DNA from 3 places in the Rhizobium pantanalense genome. Region 2 is predicted to be linked to each of the others. Evidence: predicted binding sites of a transcription regulator. Region 2 holds the regulator's gene; each other region holds the start of a gene.

Region 1 (6,529 bases), on a different contig from region 2:
CATTGAGGAAGCTGCCCTGGCGATAGGCGATGTTGGTGATGCGGCCGCGCATCGGCGAACGGTTCACATGGCAATCGAAGACGTTCATGAAGATCGAGATACGCAGCATCGGCTGGCTGCCGAGGTTGAGCTCAGCCGGCGGTGTCACCATCTGCACGCTCGAAACCTTGCCGTCTGCCGGCGATATCGCCAGATCATCGTCCTGGGGCGTCAGGCGTTCGGGGTCGCGGAAGAAATAGGCGCACCAAAGCGTCAGGATCAGGCCGATCCAGAAGAGCGGCTTGAAGATCCAACCGAGCACCAGCGACGCGACGAAGAAGCCTGCAACGAAGGGATAGCCCTCCTTGTGTACGGGAACGATGACATTGCGTACGCTGTTCATCAAGCTCATCTATGGCCTACTCCGTTAGGGCATTCCCGTTAGGAACCGACTTTCGGTCCTCGACAAGATCATGCCAGTCAAAAGAATGAGAACAAGATAAGCGGTCTTGCTCTGAATACCAGTCGAGCGTGACTACAGGCAAACTCTGTCATGGGCAATGGTTTCGCGCGCTCGTCCTCAACGCAATCCGCGTCGAGCAAGATGCCAACGTTCCCCTGACTTGAAAAGTGTCGCCCTTGGAAACCCTGCAGGACGCAACGAAAAGGCCGCCGATGGCGGCGGCCTCCTGTGTACTGCGTCGGCCGATAGGAAGTCAGAGGCCGAGAGCGGCGCGCAGTTCAGCCTTGGCGCCTTCGTACTCGGTCTTGTAGTCCTCATGCGTCATGATGGTTTCGGCGATGACGGTGCCTGCGATGCGGCCTGCTTCGATATCGGAAGCATAGTGGATGCCGCCGACAATACGATTATGGCCATATTCCCAGGCGCGGGCCATGATGACGGCACGCTTTTCCGGCATCATGTTGGCAAGCACGATGCCCATCAGCGTGCCGACCGTGGTGTGGCCGGACGGATAGGAGCCGGACTTGGAGAGCGGCACAATCGGCTTGACCAGATCGCTGTAGAGATGCGGGCGCGGACGCTTCCAGACATCCTTGGCGGGATCGACGACGGCGCCTTCGGTCTCGACGACGCGATCGAAGAAGGCCGAAAACTTCGGCAGGTTTTCCTTGGTGAATTTCGGATTGTCGATGACGTCGGAGAAGCGCCAGACGTTCTCTTCGGCGTCGGCCACTGCGCGAGCCGCCATTTCCGGCGTGCGAGTCACCTGGATCGTTAGGATTTCGCCGAGCTCGGCCTTCATCTGCGCGGAATCATTGGCCGGCGGAGGCGGCAGCAGATCGAGGAGGTTGATCTCCTTTGCATCGGTGAAAGGCTTGGCATCTTCGGCGAAAACCGGCGAGGCCAGGCCGACAACGAGCAACAGGCTTAAAGCTTTGGCAAAAGTACGCATTTGGGGGCTCCGTTGAAAAAGACCCTCGTACCTAGCAAGCTGTCATCTCAGTCTCGTGACAACAATCGGTGCATAATCACTGCGTCCCCCTGCTTGCCATCGGGGCGCAGAATGCAACGTCTCTCGGGCTTTCTCACTTTGCCGGTGCCAGCCGGTCGATAACACCCAGATCGTCGCTCTCACGCACTTGCTTCAGATGCTCCTCGGCCTGCGTCGCCTCGCGCTGGCGGTTCCACATGGAGGCGTAGAGGCCGTTTCGCGCCAGAAGATCGGCATGTGTGCCACGCTCGGCGATGACGCCGCTTTTCAGCACGATGATCTCATCCGCGCCGATGACGGTCGACAGCCGATGCGCGATGACAAGCGTCGTGCGGTTCTTGGAGACGACGTCGACGGCGGCCTGTATTTCGCGCTCGGTCGTCGTATCGAGCGCCGAGGTCGCCTCGTCGAGGATCAGAACCGGCGGCGATTTGAGAACGGTGCGCGCGATCGCCACGCGCTGTTTCTCGCCGCCAGACAATTTGAGGCCGCGTTCGCCGACCTTGGTCTCGAAACCTTCGGGCAGCTGACGGATGAAATCGCCGATCTGGGCGATCTCCGCTGCTCCAGTCACTTCCGCTTCGCTCGCGCCCGGCCGGCCATAGCGGATGTTGTAGGCGATGGTGTCGTTGAAGAGCACGGTATCCTGCGGCACCATACCGATGACTTTTCGCAGGCTCTTCTGCGTGACGGTTCGCAGGTCCTGGCCGTCGATGGTGATCGTGCCGTCCTGCACATCGTAGAAACGATAGAGGAGCCGCGACAGTGTCGATTTTCCGGCGCCCGAAGGCCCGACCACGGCGACCGTCTTGCCTGCCGGCACCTCGAAGGAGATGCCCTTCAGGATCGGCCGTGCCGGATCATAGGCGAAATGCACGTCCTTGAACGCGATCGCGCCATTGCCGATGACGAGCTCCTTGGCGTCAGGCGCATCGACCACCTCGGGCTTGACCTCGAGCAGGTCGAACATTTCCTCGATATCGGTCAGGCCCTGGCGTATTTCGCGATAGACGAAGCCGATGAAGTTGAGCGGCACGGAGAGCTGCAGCAGCATCGCGTTGATGAAGACGAAGTCGCCAACCGTGTGATGGCCGTTCAGGACCGACCAGCCGGACATGACCAGCATCACCGTCGTACCAAGGCCGAAGATCAAGCCTTGGCCGAAGTTAAGCCAGCCAAGCGACGTCCAGACACTGGTGGCTGCCTTTTCATACCGCTCCATCGATTGATCGAAGCGTCTGGCTTCCATCTCCTCGTTGCCGAAATATTTGACCGTCTCGAAGTTCAGCAGCGAATCGATCGCTTTGGTGTTGGCATCGGTGTCGCTGTTGTTCATCGTCCGGCGGATGGAGATGCGCCAGTCGCTCGCCTTGACGGTGAACCAGATGTAGAGCCAGACCGTGACAGCCGTGACCGCGAGATAGGAAAAGCCATAGCCGCGCCAGAAGATGATGGCGGTCAGCAGGAATTCGATGAAGGTCGGAAACGTGTTGAGGATCGTGAAGCGGACAATCGTCTCGATGCCCTTGGTGCCGCGCTCGATGATGCGCGAGAGGCCGCCGGTCTTGCGCTCCAGATGGAAACGCAGCGAGAGCTCGTGCATGTGCACGAAGGTCCTGTAGGCGAGCTGGCGCACCGCATATTGGCCGACACTCGCAAACAGCGCGTCGCGCAACTGATTGAGGCCGAGCTGGATCAGGCGTGTCGCGTTCGTGGCGATGATCAAGGCGATGGCGCCGACCAGGAAGGCCGGCAGTATGCCTTGCATGTCGAGCTTGCCGTTCAGCGCATCGACGGACCATTTGAAGAAGTAGGGGACCAGCAGCAGGAAGAATTTCGAGACCAGTAGGAAGACGGTCGCCCAGACCACCCGCATCTTCAGATCCATGCGCCCGCTTGGCCACATGTAAGGCCAGAGATTGACGATCGTGTTCAACGGATTGCTGGAATCCGCCGATATGGTTTTCTTCTGGCCTGCCATGTCCGTCTCCGGCGAATGATTGGGCAGCCGGGCGTGACAGTGTTTGCACAGCCGACTGGCAAGCCTTCATAGCCAAGACATGGCCGTTGTGGGAAGGCTATGGGGTCGGGCGACGCTTATACTATTTTCATGCCGTGTAAAAGCAGCGGCCAGGCGTGGATGCGCCTGGTCGCTGCTAATGTCCTCAATGCACTACAGTTGCTACTAGAGATGCTCGCCCGAAAGCCGCTTACGATGAAGCTCCTCGGCGTTCGGCAATGCATCCTTCGGCAGGCCGAAGACCTGACCCGGCAGAATACGGTCCGGATCGTTGATCTTGTCTTCGTTGGCCAGATAGATCGTCGTATAGCGCACGCCCGCACCGTAGATGCGGCGTGAGATCTGCCACAGCGTATCGCCGCGACGGATGATGACGGCATTGGTGTCCTGCGACAGCGGTGCCTGCTCGAGCGTCTTCGGGCCGCTGTCGTTGGATGAGACCTCTGTGTTCGGCTGTGCCGGTGCCGTCTGAACAGGCTCGGTGATAACAGCGATCATCTGTTCGAGCCCAGGCAGCGCCGCGCCGACCGATTTCGGATCTTTCGGCAAAGCAAGCAAGGTGGCAAGCGCCCTGGAGGCCGTGCTGGAAGCGTCGGCCGCAGCTTTCTTCAGCGCAGCACTGGCGTTGATGGTCGGCCGGAATTCCGACAGTGACTTGAGCGCGATTTCCGTGCCTGAGCGGGCGGCTGCGAGCTGTTCCGTATTCGGCTGCTTGCCGTCGGTAAAGAGGCCCTTGAGCAGCGCAAAAGCCTTTCCAGCGCCTTCCTTGAGCTTGGCAAGCTCGCCCTCGTCGAGCGGTACCATGTTTGCTGTGGTCGCCTGTGCCTGACCATTGGCGGCGGGGGTCTGCGCCGCGACCGTCACCTGATTGCCCTCGGGACGCGTGAAGTTGACGCTGGTCCGCACCACGACCTTGCCGGCTCCGTCGAGCACGTCGACGCGGATCTTGTGATCGCCGACGGCAAGCGGCATGGGTCCGTCTACCACGAAGTGACCGTCCGCACCCACGACGTTCTCACCGATGAGCTTCTCGTCGGCATAGGCGCGGACCTTGGCGTTCGGCTTTGTGGTGCCGGCAACGAAGATATGGTTGTTTTCGATCTCCACCGCATTGACCATGACGTCTTGATCCGCCTCCGCCTTTGCTGCCGGTGGCGTTGCCGCGCCTGCCGCAGGATTGGCGGATGCGATTGCCGTACCATTCTGTTGCGGTTTGGCATCTGCCGTTGCCGCCGGCTTATCCGTCGCTTTGGCCTGGGCGTCGGCTGCTGACGTGTCCTGTTCGCCCGCGGCCACGCGGCCCTGCTTGGCGGAAGGCGCGGTGATGATGCGGCTTGCAGCGCCTGGCTTCGACACCATCGCGAGGACCTGGGAGGAGTTGTCCTTCGGCACGGAGACGGTGGCGACTTCCTCGGAATTGACGGCCTTGCCGTCCTTGCCGGTGGCGCGCAGCACCAGTTCGTGGTCTCCAGGCGGCAGCGGATTGTCGAGTACGGCGGCAAAGTCGCCGCTCGGGCCGACATTGATCGTCGTGACGACCTTTTCGCCGTCGACGATCTCCAGCTTGGCATTCGGCTCGGCCGAACCAGCAATAACCGTCGAGCCATCCGGCTCGACGCGCAACACGTCGAATGACGGTACGCGAGGGTTGGCAGCCGCGTCGGTCTGGGGCGCCTGTTGGCCTGTCAACGCTGCGAAAGCCTTGTCGATCGCCGCACTCGCTTCGGCGGCATTGTCGGGAAGGGACTGGATGATGGTGAGCGCCTTGCCAGCGCCGTCCTGAACCTTCTTCACAAGTCCCGTCACTGTTGCGTCGACCCCTGCGGGGAGCGCGAAGCCGACGATCGATTGCAGCGCGGTAATCGCTTTCGTCTTCGCAGCCGTGAAGGCATCCTCGGTCGGTGCATTGCCGTCCTTGAAGAGCGCCTTCAAATCGGCCAGCGAGGTGGTTGCCGCGCCCGTCAGGTCGGTCAGCTTCTTCGCGAGGTCTGCAGTGTTGACGGCGGTCGATACGGCATTCTGCGTGGCCTTGGTCGCGTTCTCGGCGGTCTCGCCGGCCTTCTGCGCATTTTGGTCGATCGTATTCTTCACCGCGTCGTTGGCCTGATTGACCACATTGCCGATCGGGGTCTTGTCGCCGTTGATGCGTGGCATCACGAAAAAGACCATCAACAGGGTCGCCACTGCCAACACCAACAGAGCCAGCCAACCGGCACGGTTCTTCATCATCATTCATCTCCACGCGGCGAAGTCGTCGCAACTCCTGAAATTGCTAGCGATTTCGCCTGCTTTTACAAGCTTTCTCAGCCATTTTCGCATGTTCCGACACAAGTTTTCCTTTGAAAAATCTTGACTGAGCATCTGCAGCATAGTTGTTTGCATTCATGACCGACGATTCCACGCCAATTCGAACCATTTGCGTCTATTGCGGCTCGCGGCCGGGGCGCGATCCCTCCCACATGGCTGCCGGCCGCGAACTGGGTAAAAGCATTGCCGAAAACGGCCTGCGCTTGATCTATGGCGGCGGAACGAAGGGCATCATGGGCGCTGTCGCGAGCGGCGTGCTATCGCACGGCGGTCAGGTCACCGGCATCATTCCGGAATTTCTGGTCGATATGGAAGCGACGCGCCATTCGCTCGGTCAACTCGACGAACTCATCATAACGCCTGACATGCATGCGCGCAAACACGGCATGTTCGAGCGCGCCGACGCTTTCGTTGCGCTGCCCGGCGGCATCGGCACGTTGGAAGAGATCGTCGAGATCATGACCTGGGGTCAGCTCGGCCGGCACGAAAAGCCGATGGTCTTCGCCAATATCAATGGTTTCTGGGACCCGATGATGGAGCTTATCCGCCATATGACGGAAGAGGGCTTCGTCCATACCGCCCATCGCGTCCAGCCTCTCGTCATCGACAAGATCGCCGATATCATTCCGGCCATCCGCAAACACGCCGCCGAGACGCATGGCGACCGAGGCGGCGAAGAGGCCGTGATTTCCAAGCTTTAATTGGGGATCTGCTAACCAGGCCCGCTGGTTAGCCTCCTTTTGCTCTGACGCAGCATCGACCAGCTGTA
Region 2 (6,529 bases):
TCCGTCAGCTCGTCGGCGTCAATGGTCTCCACCAGGCTGCGTGCTTCCGCCCAGGCATCGTCCTCCACGTGATCGCGCAGGCCGGTATCGCCATCGCCGCCATGCAGGTCCGGCTGGCGCATGCGCTCAGGCGCTTCCGGCAGGAACTGCGCGATCAGGCCGCCGGCCCGCCAGCGGTGACGCGGCTTGCCATTCTCATCACGGTCGAAAAGTTCTGCCGCGCCCAGACGCACGCGCGTCGGGATCTGTTCCGACTGGCGGAAATAGGTACCGGCAATCTCCTCGAGCGAGGCGCCATCAAGCGCGACAATGCCCTGATAGGGCTGGCTGAAACGGCCCTGATCGATGGTAAAGGCGAGGACGCCCTTGCCGAGCAGCTGTTCCGGCTCGGTCCGGCCTTCGGCGACTGCCTTTGCCAGCGCTTCTTCGTCGAAACGGGCATAGGCGCGAACATTTTCCGGCGTCGTGAAATCGGCAACCAGAAGGTCGACGGGACCGTCGCCCTTGGTCTGCACGGTGAATTTGCCTTCGAATTTCAGCGACGTGCCGAGCAGGACGGTCAAGACGATGGCCTCGGCCAGAAGGCGTGCAACCGGCGTCGGATAGTCATGCCGGGCAAGGATCGCGTCCAGCAGCGGACCGAGCTGTACGGCACGGCCGCGCACGTCCAAACCTTCCACCTGGAAGGGAACGACATGATCGTCACCGGCGAAATCAAACTGACCCAGCGTTGCGGCATTTTCGGCCATTGCTTTACTCCTGGAGCATGACGCCGAAAAGTGAGAGCGGTTTTCGGGCGCCGTCATGCTCTATTTCTTTAATTCTAGACCGGATTCAGGCCTTAGGTCGCTTCGACCTAAGGCCATCCGGCTCTAGGGTCCGCGTCCTTGAGACGCGGTTTAATATCTTCAAATCGCGCCCAGGCACCAAGCAAGAATCGACTTTTGCGCATGAAGGCGGTTTTCCGCCTCATCGAAGACAACGGATTGCGGGCCATCGATCACCTCGTCCGTCACTTCCTCCCCGCGATGGGCGGGCAGGCAATGCATGAACAAAGCGTCTTTGCCGGCCTGTGCCATCAAAGCCTTGTTGACCTGATAGGGCTGGAAGACGTTGTGACCGCGAGCCCGGTGTTCCTGATTCATGGAAACCCAGGTATCGGTTACCACGCAATCGGCGCCGGCGACCGCACGGTCTGCATCATGCGAGAGCATGATTTCGGCGCCCTCGTTGCGGGCCCAGTTCAGATAGTGATCCTTCGGCTCAGAACCAAGGGGTACCGCCATATTCATGCGATAGCCGAAGCGCGCGGCCCCTTCGATTAGCGAATGCAGCACGTTGTTACCGTCGCCCGTCCACGCGAGCGTCTTGCCCTTGATTGGGCCGCGATGCTCCTCGAAGGTCATGATATCCGCCATAATCTGGCAAGGATGCGTATCGTCGGTCAGCGCATTGATGACTGGAACGGTCGCATGTTCGGCCAGCTCCAGCAGGCGCGAATGATCGGTCGTGCGGATCATGATCGCATCGACATAGCGCGACAGCACCTTGGCCGTATCGCCGATGGTCTCGGCGCGGCCAAGCTGCATCTCGGTGCCCGAGAGGAACAGCGTCTCGCCGCCCAGCTGGCGCATACCGACATCGAAGGAGACGCGGGTTCGGGTGGACGGCTTCTCGAAGATCATCGCCAGCATCTTGCCGGTCAGCGGCTTGTCGGCCGTGCCGGCCTTCTGCGCGCTTTTTCGCACGATCGCGTCGTCGATGATATTGCGCAGATCGGCAGCCGGAACGGCAGAGAGGTCGAGAAAGTGTTTCGGAGAAGCCATGTCCTTACCTGTACTTCAGAAAAAACAATAACGCCCGCGAGGGGCAGGAACGCCCCCAAATGCGGGCGATAAGCTTAAGCCGATTTTTTGACGCGGGCAGCGCGCGCACGCTCGGCAGCACGCTCCAGGCGAGCGAGACCTTCGCGCGCTTCTTCGGCCGTGACGACCAGCGGCGGCAGCAGGCGGATGACGTTATCGCCAGCCGGCACGCCAAGCAAATGCTCGGCGCGGATCGCCTGCAGCAGCTCCGCCTGCGGGATGGCCGCCTTGACACCAAGCATCAGGCCTTCGCCGCGAACGTCCTCGATGATATCCGGGAAGCGATCCTTGAGCGAGGCGAGCCCCTGGCGGAACACCAGCGCTACATCGCGCACATGCTGCAGGAAGCCTTCGGCAAGCACGATGTCGAGAACGGCGTTGCCGACTGCCATGGCAAGCGGATTGCCGCCATAAGTCGAACCGTGTGTGCCGGCTTTCATACCGGAAGCGGCTTCCGCCGTCGCAAGGCACGCACCGAGCGGGAAGCCACCGCCGATGCCCTTGGCGACCGCCATGATATCGGGCTTGATGCCGGCCCATTCGTAGGCAAAGAGCTTGCCCGTGCGGCCGACGCCACACTGTACTTCGTCGAGGATCAGCAGCAGGCCGTGCTCATCGCAGATCTCACGCAGCCCGCGCAGAAACTCGTTGGTCGCGGGACGAATGCCGCCCTCGCCCTGGACCGGCTCGATCAGGATCGCAGCCGTCGCATCCGTGATGGCGGCACGCACGGCATCGAGATCACCGAACTCCACCTGATCGAAACCCGGTGCCTTAGGCCCGAAGCCCTCGATATACTTCTCCTGGCCACCTGCGGCGATGGTCGCGATGGTGCGGCCGTGGAAGGCGCCCTCGAAGGTGATGATATGGAACTTCTCGGGATGCCCCTTGGCGAATTGATAGCGCCGCGCCGTCTTGATGGCGCATTCCAGCGCCTCGGCGCCTGAATTGGTGAAGAACACCTTGTCGGCGAAGGTCGCTTCCGTCAGCCGCTTCGACAGCTTCTCCTGACCAGGCACCTCATAAAGGTTGGACAGATGCCAGACCTTGTCGGCCTGGGCCTTCAATTCGGCGACGAGATGGGGATGAGCGTGACCGAGCGAGTTGACCGCGACGCCGGCTGCGAAATCGAGGTAGCGCTCGCCATTTTCGGTGACCAGCCACACGCCCTCGCCTCGCTCGAACCGTAACGGAGCGCGCATATAGGTGTCATAAAGCGGCGTGGTCTCGGCCATGGCCATATCTCCTCGATCACAACTTTAAGGACCGATCGCTTCCATTTGATGAAACGGGTCCGAAAAAATCAAAAATGCCGCCTTGCGGCGGCCTGGGCACTATTGATGTTTTGCACCGCGATGTCAACAAAACTGGCGCTTTAGCAGGTGCGAGATAGCGCTTGCGGGCAAAAGAGATAGGTTCAGCCGCGCCTATTGCAGAAATGCCACGCCTGGGCAGCAAGTTGGGGAAAACCTCGAAATCGATTCCTCAAGATTCTCGCGACTCTTGTCACGGAGTCAGCCTCACACTAGGTTAAAAAGCAATTGCTAGACTGCATGCGGCGGAACTAGTCACCACAATTTTAGAGCGTTTCGCGCCTCGTTCCCATGCGAGGCAATGGTGAGGGATTCTGCCATCGGAAACGCGACAGCGGAGACAGGGCATGAATTGGACAGACGAACGCGTCGAGAAGCTGAAAAAGCTATGGTCCGAAGGGTTGAGCGCCAGCCAGATCGCTGCGCAGCTCGGTGGCGTGAGCCGTAATGCCGTCATCGGCAAGGTGCACCGCCTGAACCTTCCTGGCCGAGCGAAGGCGGGCGGCACGGCAACCGCGGCGCGCACGCCGAAGCGCAGCGCAGCAGCACCCCGCACCGCAACCTACGGATCGCGCGTTGCCACCCGTACGGTCGTCGCCCGCCAGCAGGGCGCAACCATGCTGAAGGAAGAGATCGAGGTCGATTCCGTCAATGAAATCCAGTATCGTCCGGCATCGAACGTCGTCGTTCCGATCTCTCGCCGCCTCGGCCTGACGGAACTGACGGAGCGCACCTGCAAGTGGCCGGTCGGCGACCCGCTGAAGGACGACTTCCACTTCTGCGGCAATGACAGCCCGGATTCTTCGCCGTACTGCACCTATCATCAGCGCATGGCATACCAGCCGGTGCATGACCGCCGTCGCAACAACGGCTGAAAGTCACAGCAAGACAATGAGAAACGGGCCCATCGAGGCCCGTTTTTCTATTTCCGCCGCTATTTAAAGCACGTCACGATCTTTCAGATTCGCTTCCCGTGCTTTAGGTTTTCCGTCTGGCGCATGTCGTTCTCGCAAAACCGCTACGCACTTTTGCGCGACATGCTTTAGTGATACCCGAGCGGCAAACCGCTCAGGTTTCCATGGAATAGCCCGCGCCGCGAACGGTGCGGATGACATCCTGCATATTGGAGAAATTGAGCGCCTTGCGCAGGCGGCCGACATGGACGTCGACAGTGCGTTCGTCGACGTAGATATCGTGACCCCATACGCCGTCGAGCAGCTGCGAGCGCGAGAAGACGCGGCCGGGCGAGGACATCAGGAATTCCAGCAGGCGGAATTCCGTCGGCCCCAGCCGTACTTCGCGGCTCTTGCGGTGGACGCGATGGGTTTCTCGGTCCAGCTCGATATCGCCGCAGCGCAGCACCGTGGAGAGAACCTCCGGGCGGGCACGCCGCAGCATCGCCTTGACGCGAGCCATCAGCTCCGGCGTCGAGAACGGCTTGACGACATAATCGTCCGCGCCGGTCGAAAGCCCACGCACGCGCTCGCTTTCCTCGCCGCGGGCCGTCAGCATGATGATCGGCAGTCGCTCCGTCTCCGGCCGCATACGCAGCCGGCGGCAGAGCTCGATGCCCGATACGCCGGGGAGCATCCAGTCGAGGATCAGGAGATCGGGGATGCGCTCCTGGAGACGCAGCTCGGCCTCATCGCCTCTGAGGATCGTGTCGACCTCGAAGCCTTCGGCCTCAAGATTGTAGCGCAGCAGAACGCTGAGCGCTTCCTCGTCTTCTACAACAGCAACTCTCGGAACCATGCGCCTATGGTCTCCTTTCTTCGCTTCCAGATTATTCCGTCACTGCGCCGACGGTATTGGCGGTATCGTCCTTCGGGCGCTCGCCTTCGGGCTGAGCACCTGTCGCCATGTAATAGATCGTCTCGGCGATATTGGTGGCGTGGTCGCCGATGCGCTCGATGTTCTTGGCGCAGAAGAGAAGATGCGTGCAGGTGGTGATGTTGCGCGGATCTTCCATCATGTAGGTCAGCATCTCGCGGAAGAGCGAGGTGTACATGGCGTCGATTTCCTCGTCACGTTCGCGGATCGACACCGCCTTATCGGGCGAGCGGGTCGCGTAGACATCGAGAACTTCCTTGAGCTGGCTCAGCGCCAGTTCGGAGAGATGCTCGATGCCGCGGGCGAGACGGCGGGGGACGCCAGTGCCCTGCACGGCGATGACGCGCTTTGCGGTGTTCTTTCCGAGATCGCCGACGCGCTCCAGGTCAGAAGCGATGCGGATCGATCCCATGATTTCGCGAAGGTCGGCTGCCATCGGCTGGCGGCGGGCGATGGTGACGATCGCCTTGTCACCGACTTCGCGCTCGGCATGGTCGAGAACCACGTCGTCGGAGATGACTTTCTGGGCCAGAGCCGCGTCGCTGTTGACGAGAGCGCGTACGCTGTCGCTAACCATCTGCTCGGCCAGGCCGCCCATTTCAGCAATGCGGCGCGTCAGGAACTTCAGGTCTTCGTCATAGGCTGACAGAATGTGAGTGGAGACCATTTTTCTATCCTCAAAGTGAACTGTGTGAAAGGAGCCGCGCGCCTGCCATCATCAACCAAAACGGCCCATGATGTAATCCTGCGTGCGGAAATCGTCGGGATTGGTGAACATCTTATCGGTGTCGTTCTCCTCGACCAGGTGGCCGAGATGAAACATTGCGGTACGCTGCGAGACGCGGGCTGCCTGCTGCATGGAATGCGTCACGATGACGATGGTGAAATTCTCCCGCAGCTCGTGGATGAGATCCTCGACCTTGGCGGTCGCGATCGGATCGAGCGCCGAGCACGGCTCGTCCATCAGGATGACCTCCGGGCTGACGGCAACGGCGCGCGCGATGCACAGACGCTGCTGCTGACCGCCCGACAAGCTCGTGCCGGCGTCATGGAGGCGATCCTTCACCTCACCCCAGAGACCGGCCTTCTGCAGGCTTGTTTCGACGATATGCTGGAGATCGGCCTTTGAGCGATGCAGGCCATGGATGCGCGGACCGTAGGCGACGTTCTCATAGATGGACTTCGGAAACGGGTTGGGCTTCTGGAAGACCATGCCGACGCGCGCGCGCAATTCCACCACGTCAATGCTGTCGTCGTAGACATCCTGATCGTCGAGCGTGATCTTGCCGGTGACGCGGCAAGTCTCGATCGTATCGTTCATGCGGTTGAGGCAGCGCAGGAAGGTGGACTTGCCGCAGCCTGAAGGGCCGATCAGAGCCGTGACCGTATTGGCGCGGATCTTCAGATTGACGTCGAAGAGCGCCCGCTTGTGGCCGTAATAGACCGAAACATCCTGGCCGATCATCTTGTAGGGGATCGTCGTCATCTTCTTGGCCAAGGCTCTTTCGCTGGCGGCTTCCG
Region 3 (6,529 bases), on a different contig from region 2:
CCGACGGCGTGACCATCCTTCATACGATCGGCGGCGACGACACCAATACGACGGCTGCCGATCTTGCTGCCTATCTGGGCGCCAACGGCTATGATCTGACCGTCGTCGGCCTGCCGAAGACTGTTGATAACGACATCGTGCCGATCCGCCAGTCCCTCGGGGCCTGGACGGCCGCCGAAGTCGGCGCTCACTTCTTCGACAATGTCAGCAACGAACAGACCGCAGCACCGAAAACGCTCGTCATTCATGAAGTGATGGGCCGCCACTGTGGATGGCTGACGGCGGCAACCGCGCGCGCCTATATCCAGAAGAGCAGCACGAACGAATATGTAGAAGGCTTCATGATGAACGCCGAGATGAAGGGCATCGACGGCCTGTATCTGCCGGAAATGGCATTCGATATCGAAGTGGAAGGCGAACGCCTGCGCAATATCATGGAGAAGACCGGCCAGGTGACGCTCTTCGTATCGGAAGGTGCCGGCCTCGACGCCATCGTTGCCGAACGGGAAGCCTCCGGGGAAACCGTCAAGCGCGACGCTTTCGGCCACGTAAAGATCGATACGATCAATGTCGGCGGCTGGTTCCAGAAGCAGTTCGCAGCGATCATCGGCGCCGAACGCTCCATGGTACAGAAGTCGGGCTATTTCGCACGCTCCGCCCCCGCAAACGGCGAGGATCTGCGCCTGATTCAGGGCATGGTCGACCTCGCGGTGGAAAGTGCCCTCAATAAGGTGTCCGGCGTCACGGGGCATGATGAAGGTCAGGGCGGTAAGCTGCGGGTCATCGAATTCCCGCGCATCAAGGGCGGCAAAGCCTTCGATATCTCCGCTCCCTGGTTCGCCGAAGTCATGGACCATATCGGGCAGAAATACTCACAAGCCTGACCGATCTGCGATCAATCGGCTTAATCGGTGGTCAATCCGCCTGATTGACAATCAGGCGGATTGACGGATCGCAAATCCAATGTCTTTGCTGACGGCGGAAGAGGAATAGAGGAGGATTCTATGTCCATCGAAACCTGGCTCGCTTTCGCCGCCGCGTCCTGCATCATGCTGGCCATACCGGGTCCGACCATTCTCCTTGTCATATCCTATGCGCTCGGCCACGGCCGCAAGACGGCCCTGGCAACGGTGACGGGCGTGACGCTTGGCGATTTCACCGCAATGACCGCATCGCTAGCGGGTCTCGGCGCTCTCCTCGCCACATCAGCGACACTATTCACGATTCTTAAGCTGATCGGCGCAGCCTACCTCGTTTTCCTCGGAATCAAGCTCTGGAGAGCCCCGATTGTGACGGGTCCTCTGGGCGACAATGACAATCTCCCAGAGGAAAAACCGTTAAAAATTCTCTTACACGCATATGTTGTAACAGCTCTCAACCCGAAGAGCATCGTCTTTTTCATTGCATTCGTTCCACAATTTCTCGACATGTCGAAGCCATTTCTTCAGCAAACGCTTATTCTGGAGGCAACTTTCCTCACTTTGGCGGCGCTGAACTCACTCATTTACGTGTTCGTCGCCGACCTAGCGCGCGGCTTCATTCGCAAGGCAAGCGTGCAGCGCGCCGTTAACAGAACGGGCGGAACCCTGTTGATTGCAGCTGGCGCGGTGACCGCCGGATACCGCCGGATGGCCGCCTAAGCCGGTGCAGGGTTGCGAGGCGATCACGGATAGGTTAATGGGGATTCATAATTTTATCGATCCTGTGACCGAATTTGGCGGTCCTGTGGCCGAATTGCATCGAAATTAGGTTTGGTTTTTTCGAAAGTGACAGAATGGTAACGATCGGATTTCCCAGCCTGAAGCGCAGCGTTGCCTTATCGGCAGTGATGTGCGGCGCTCTCGCCGGGTGCGCAAGCACTCAGCAGCAGCAGACGTCTCAGGCAGAACTCCCGTCGGCACACGCCAACGTGCCGCATCCGAATACGACCCTGACCGCAACTGGCGCAGCTGCACCCGCAGGCGCCGCAATGGTCGCAGCAGCACCGGGCTTCATCGGCCCGCAGCAGCCGCAACAAATGGCAATGGCAAAGTCCGGCCGACTTGCTCCGGGCACTGCAAACGTGGCAGCAGCAACGGTAAGCCAGCAACAGATGGATGCCGCACAGGGACGCTTCGGCGCGCCTGTGGCGAATGCTGCCAATCAGGGAACCGCCGCAATCGCTGCAGCAACGGGCGCGCCCGCCGGCGGCACGTCAGCCGCAGCGGCTTATGCAGCATCCGACGTGCCCCTGGTGCCTTCCGTGGTTGCGATCCCCATGCCCAATCCGGCACGTCCAGGCGATGCCGCCCTCACGCCGGTTTCCGCCTCCGTGGCTCAGAGCGAGCCGACCATTCCGATGACATCGGATGTAGCGGCCATTCAGGTTGCCGTCCCGACGCCGCGTCCGGATTCGACGGCACAGGCAGAGGTCGCCTTCGCCACGCCCGCCCAGATCGGCATTCCGCGCTATGCGGACAACCGCATGCATTATGACTTCAATTTCGACAGCAGCGGCCCGACGGTCGTTCCCGCTGTCATGACCACCACCAACACTCCAAATTACGATTCCGACGTCCCGGCTGCGGAAAAGAGCTACGTAACGAAGCTCATTCAGAAATATGCCAAGATCTATGAAATTCCGGAATCCCTGATCCATCGCGTCGTTCACCGTGAAAGCCGCTACAATCCGAAAGCCTATAACCGCGCCGGATACTTCGGCCTGATGCAGATCAAGTACAATACGGCTAAGTCCATGGGCTACGAAGGCCCGGCATCCGGCCTCCTTGATGCCGAAACCAACATCAAATATGCCGCCAAATATCTACGCGGTGCCTGGATGACGGCGGACAGCAAGGCTCAGAACAAAGAAGCCAACGCCGTCCAGCTTTATGCCCGCGGCTATTATTACGACGCCAAGCGCAAAGGCCTGACGGACGTCGCTAACGGCAATTATTGATTTTACCAGAACCTTATGAGAAGCCGGCCTAGTTCGTGGCCGGCTTTATTGTATCCATGATCCGCTTCACCAAGATTTGCGGTCGATAATATGCCCAGGTCGGCGTCAACCCCATCCGGACGACAACGAGATTGGCCGACGGGACGATTGCGATCGTTTGACCGTCGTGGCCGGTCATCCAGAAGGTATCCGCAGGCAGGCCGAATTGCGCGTTGGAGCCGCCGGGGCCTGCAAGCCAGGCCTGAACCTGCGAATAAACGCCCTCGGAAGCATTCGTCGGCGTGCGCATGGCGCCGACAAAGCCTTCCGGCAGCAGGCGGTGCCCATTCCATACCCCATCCTGCAGCAGAAAGAGACCAAAGCGCGCCCAGTCCCGGGCATTGGCATAGAGATAGGAGCTGCCGACGAAGGTGCCGCGCTCATCGGCCTCGAAAACGGCGCTATACATGCCAAGCGGCCCGAAAAGTGCCTCGCGCGGATAGGAGATGGCAGCGCTCAGATTGGGCAGCCGGTTCATCCAGAGGCGCGAAAGCAGCGCTGCTGTACCGCTGGAATAGCTGAAACGCTCACCCGGCGCTGCCAACTGATGCGCGTTGGCTGCTATGCTGGTCACGTCCGCGTCGAGATAGAGCATGCGCGTTACATCCGATACGGTGCCATAGGATTCGTTGAACGCAAGCCCGCTTTCCATGGCAAGAAGATCGCTGAGCTTGATGTCCTTGCGTGAGTCAGCGCTCCATTGCGGCAGAAGATTTTGATCGTCAAAGGACATGCGCCCGGCCAGCATGAGTCGGCCGATGATGGCGGCATTGACCGTCTTGGTCATCGACCAGCCGATCAGCGGCGTTGCCTTGCTGAAGCCATCGCCATAAGTTTCAGCGACGATGCGCCCGTCTTTGACGACAACGATCGCGCGCATGGCAGGCCCGGCGAGATCCGAATTCGATACGATGTTGGCAAGTTTCGTCCCCTCGCCGTCCTGACCGAGGTTTACCGTATCCCCATCCGGCCACACAGCATCGTTCTTCGGCGCCTTGACCTTGTTGAGGAAGACAGCGCTGCGGGCCGCCTGCAGATCACCGTCCGGCACCAGCGCGCAACCGAGCGCCCCGCGATAGAGCGCACGGTTCGGCGCAAACAGCCCAAGGAAGCGGGCCGTGACGACCCCCTCGTCCCGGTCGACATAGACGCGAATGAGCTTCAATGCCGGATTGCCGGGAGCCTGCACATCCTCCTCCATCACCTTATCCGGGTCCCGTTTGGCCACGAACGTATTGGAGCAGACGATCTTTGCCGCGTAGCCATCACCGACCTTCAGCAATTCCGGCGGATAAAGAGAGAGCCAGACGGCCCCGCCGGCGACAATGATCAGCAGCAGAACAATAAGAGCCCCGATCACTCTCGATATCAAACGCATGTCACATATTCTCCAGAAAGGTAGGCGGAGACAATCAGGAAACGCAGCAAGATGAAAGACCTATGATGGTTAGAGCTCCTTAAATATGTGCAAGGATGCTTCTCCACCGGATCTGCCAACAGCCCGCGTCATCAGACTGTAGCATTGCCGGGTTACACGCCCTGAACTTCACAAATCGGTGACAAGACTCAGATGACGGAATTCGCCCCGGATGCCGGTCTCCAAAAGAACCGGAAACTCAAGGACGCTCTGCTGCAGCACAAGGCATTGTCCAAAGCGGGTCTCTCCGAGCGCTTGTTCGGCATGTTGTTTTCCGGCCTTGTCTATCCGCAGATCTGGGAAGATCCGGATATCGATATGGAGGCGATGGAGCTGCAGGCGCATCATCGCATCGTCACCATCGGTTCAGGCGGCTGCAACATGCTCGCCTACCTCTCGCAAAATCCGGCATCCATCGATGTCGTCGATCTCAATCGCCACCACATCGCACTGAACAAGCTGAAGCTCGCGGCCTTCCGCCTGCTTCCCGGTCATGCCGACCTGGTGCGCTTCTTCGGGACCCCCGACATTGCGGCCAATAGCCAGGCCTACGACCAGTTCATCGCGCCGCGCCTCGACACGGCAACGGCTGACTACTGGGATGGTCGCGATCTTTATGGCCGCCGCCGCATCACGGTCTTCAACCGCAACATCTACAAGACCGGCCTTCTCGGTCGGTTCATCGGCGCTGCCCATATACTGGCACGCCTGCACGGCGTCCGCCTCGACAAGATGACGGAAGCCCGCACGATGCGCGAGCAGCGTCAGTTCTTTGAAGAGGAGATCGCTCCGATCTTCGACAAGCCGGCGGTCCGCTGGCTGCTTGGCCGCAAGAGTTCGCTCTTCGGCCTCGGCATCCCGCCGCAGCAATATGACGAACTTGCGAGTCTCGCGAGCGACGATTCCATTTCCGCCGTGCTGAAACATCGGCTCGAAAAGCTCGCCTGTCATTTCCCGATGCGCGACAATTACTTTGCCTGGCAGGCATTCTCTCGGCGCTACGCTGCCCAGCACCAGGGGCCTCTGCCCACCTATCTCAAGCCGGAACACTATGCGGCGATCCGCGCCAATGCCGATCGTGTGAGCGTCCATCACGCCAATTTCACCGAGCTTCTCGCTTCGAAGCCGGCTGCCTCGCGCGATCGCTATGTCCTGCTCGATGCGCAGGACTGGATGACCGACGAGCAGCTCAACGGCCTTTGGGCGGAGATCACCCGTACGGCGCGCGAAGGCGCCCGCGTAATCTTCCGCACGGCTGCCGAAAAGAGCATCATCGAGGGCCGCCTCTCTCCCGCGATCCGTGATCAGTGGGTCTATTTCGAGGAGCGCTCACAGGAACTTAACACTCGTGACCGTTCGGCCATCTATGGCGGCTTCCACATCTACGGAAAAAAAGCGTGAGCCAGGCGGATACGGGCATAGAAAACAGCGCGAACAACCACGCCAAGCTGATGGACGGCATGTACCGCTATCAGCGCCACATCTATGACCTGACCCGCAAATATTACCTGTTCGGCCGCGATCGAACGATCGAACAGCTGAATGTTCCCGTCGGTGGCTCGCTCCTGGAAGTGGGCTGCGGCACAGGCCGCAATATGCTGCTCGCCTATCGGCGCTTCCCTTCTGCCCGCCTTTATGGTCTCGATATCTCGCAGGAAATGCTGATTTCCGCCCGCAATAATTTCCGCGGCCTGAAACAGATGCCGGATTTTCGTGTCGCCGATGCCACAGCCTTTTCCGCTGCCGATTTCGGCACCAACGGCTTTGACCGCGTCATGATTTCCTACGCGCTGTCGATGATCCCCGACTGGAAAAATGCCATCGACGCGTCGCTCGATGCTGTCGCACCGGGCGGTGAGCTACACATCGTCGATTTCGGCCAGCAGGAAGGGTTGCCAGGCTGGTTCCGTGCCATACTCAAAGGCTGGCTGAAGAAATTCCACGTCACTCCCCGCGCCGATATTCTGACAGTGCTCGAAGAGAAGGCTGCAGTGCGGGGCATGTCGGTGAAAACCGAAAAGATCGGCCGTGGTTATGCCTGGCGGGCCGTAGCGACCCGGCACGGCGCCTGAGCGGCGACAGATTCCAGCGCGAATTCGGTTCCGAAGACGCCAAGCATAAGAATTTGCTTGAAG

The links. Region 2 encodes PhoB, which activates phosphate uptake and scavenging genes when phosphate is short. Its sites were predicted from a motif close to TGTCATNNANCTGTCAT; they were not measured.
Region 1: the regulator PhoB is predicted to act here: its motif matches at 1,435-1,451, upstream of PH558_RS17600 (acid phosphatase).
Region 3: the regulator PhoB is predicted to act here: its motif matches at 4,482-4,498, upstream of PH558_RS04225 (BtaA family protein).

Annotation. Positions count from the first base shown of each region.
Region 1 is NZ_JAQJCH010000006.1:337,749-344,277, forward strand. Features, by position in the region: gene PH558_RS17595 (phosphatidylserine decarboxylase) at 1-391, opposite strand, end outside; gene PH558_RS17600 (acid phosphatase) at 696-1,394, opposite strand; gene PH558_RS17605 (ABCB family ABC transporter ATP-binding protein/permease) at 1,528-3,414, opposite strand; gene PH558_RS17610 (LysM peptidoglycan-binding domain-containing protein) at 3,619-5,682, opposite strand; gene PH558_RS17615 (LOG family protein) at 5,838-6,461, shown strand; gene rarD (EamA family transporter RarD) at 6,473-6,529, opposite strand, start outside.
Region 2 is NZ_JAQJCH010000003.1:138,075-144,603, forward strand. Features, by position in the region: gene PH558_RS10050 (Hsp33 family molecular chaperone) at 1-749, opposite strand, end outside; gene argF (ornithine carbamoyltransferase) at 909-1,826, opposite strand; gene PH558_RS10060 (aspartate aminotransferase family protein) at 1,901-3,100, opposite strand; gene PH558_RS10065 (GcrA family cell cycle regulator) at 3,526-4,053, shown strand; gene phoB (phosphate regulon transcriptional regulator PhoB) at 4,247-4,930, opposite strand; gene phoU (phosphate signaling complex protein PhoU) at 4,962-5,675, opposite strand; gene pstB (phosphate ABC transporter ATP-binding protein PstB) at 5,727-6,529, opposite strand, start outside.
Region 3 is NZ_JAQJCH010000001.1:884,059-890,587, reverse strand. Features, by position in the region: gene PH558_RS04245 (pyrophosphate--fructose-6-phosphate 1-phosphotransferase) at 1-884, shown strand, start outside; gene PH558_RS04240 (LysE family translocator) at 1,005-1,640, shown strand; gene PH558_RS04235 (lytic transglycosylase domain-containing protein) at 1,775-2,938, shown strand; gene PH558_RS04230 (serine hydrolase domain-containing protein) at 2,967-4,355, opposite strand; gene PH558_RS04225 (BtaA family protein) at 4,548-5,795, shown strand; gene PH558_RS04220 (class I SAM-dependent methyltransferase) at 5,792-6,466, shown strand.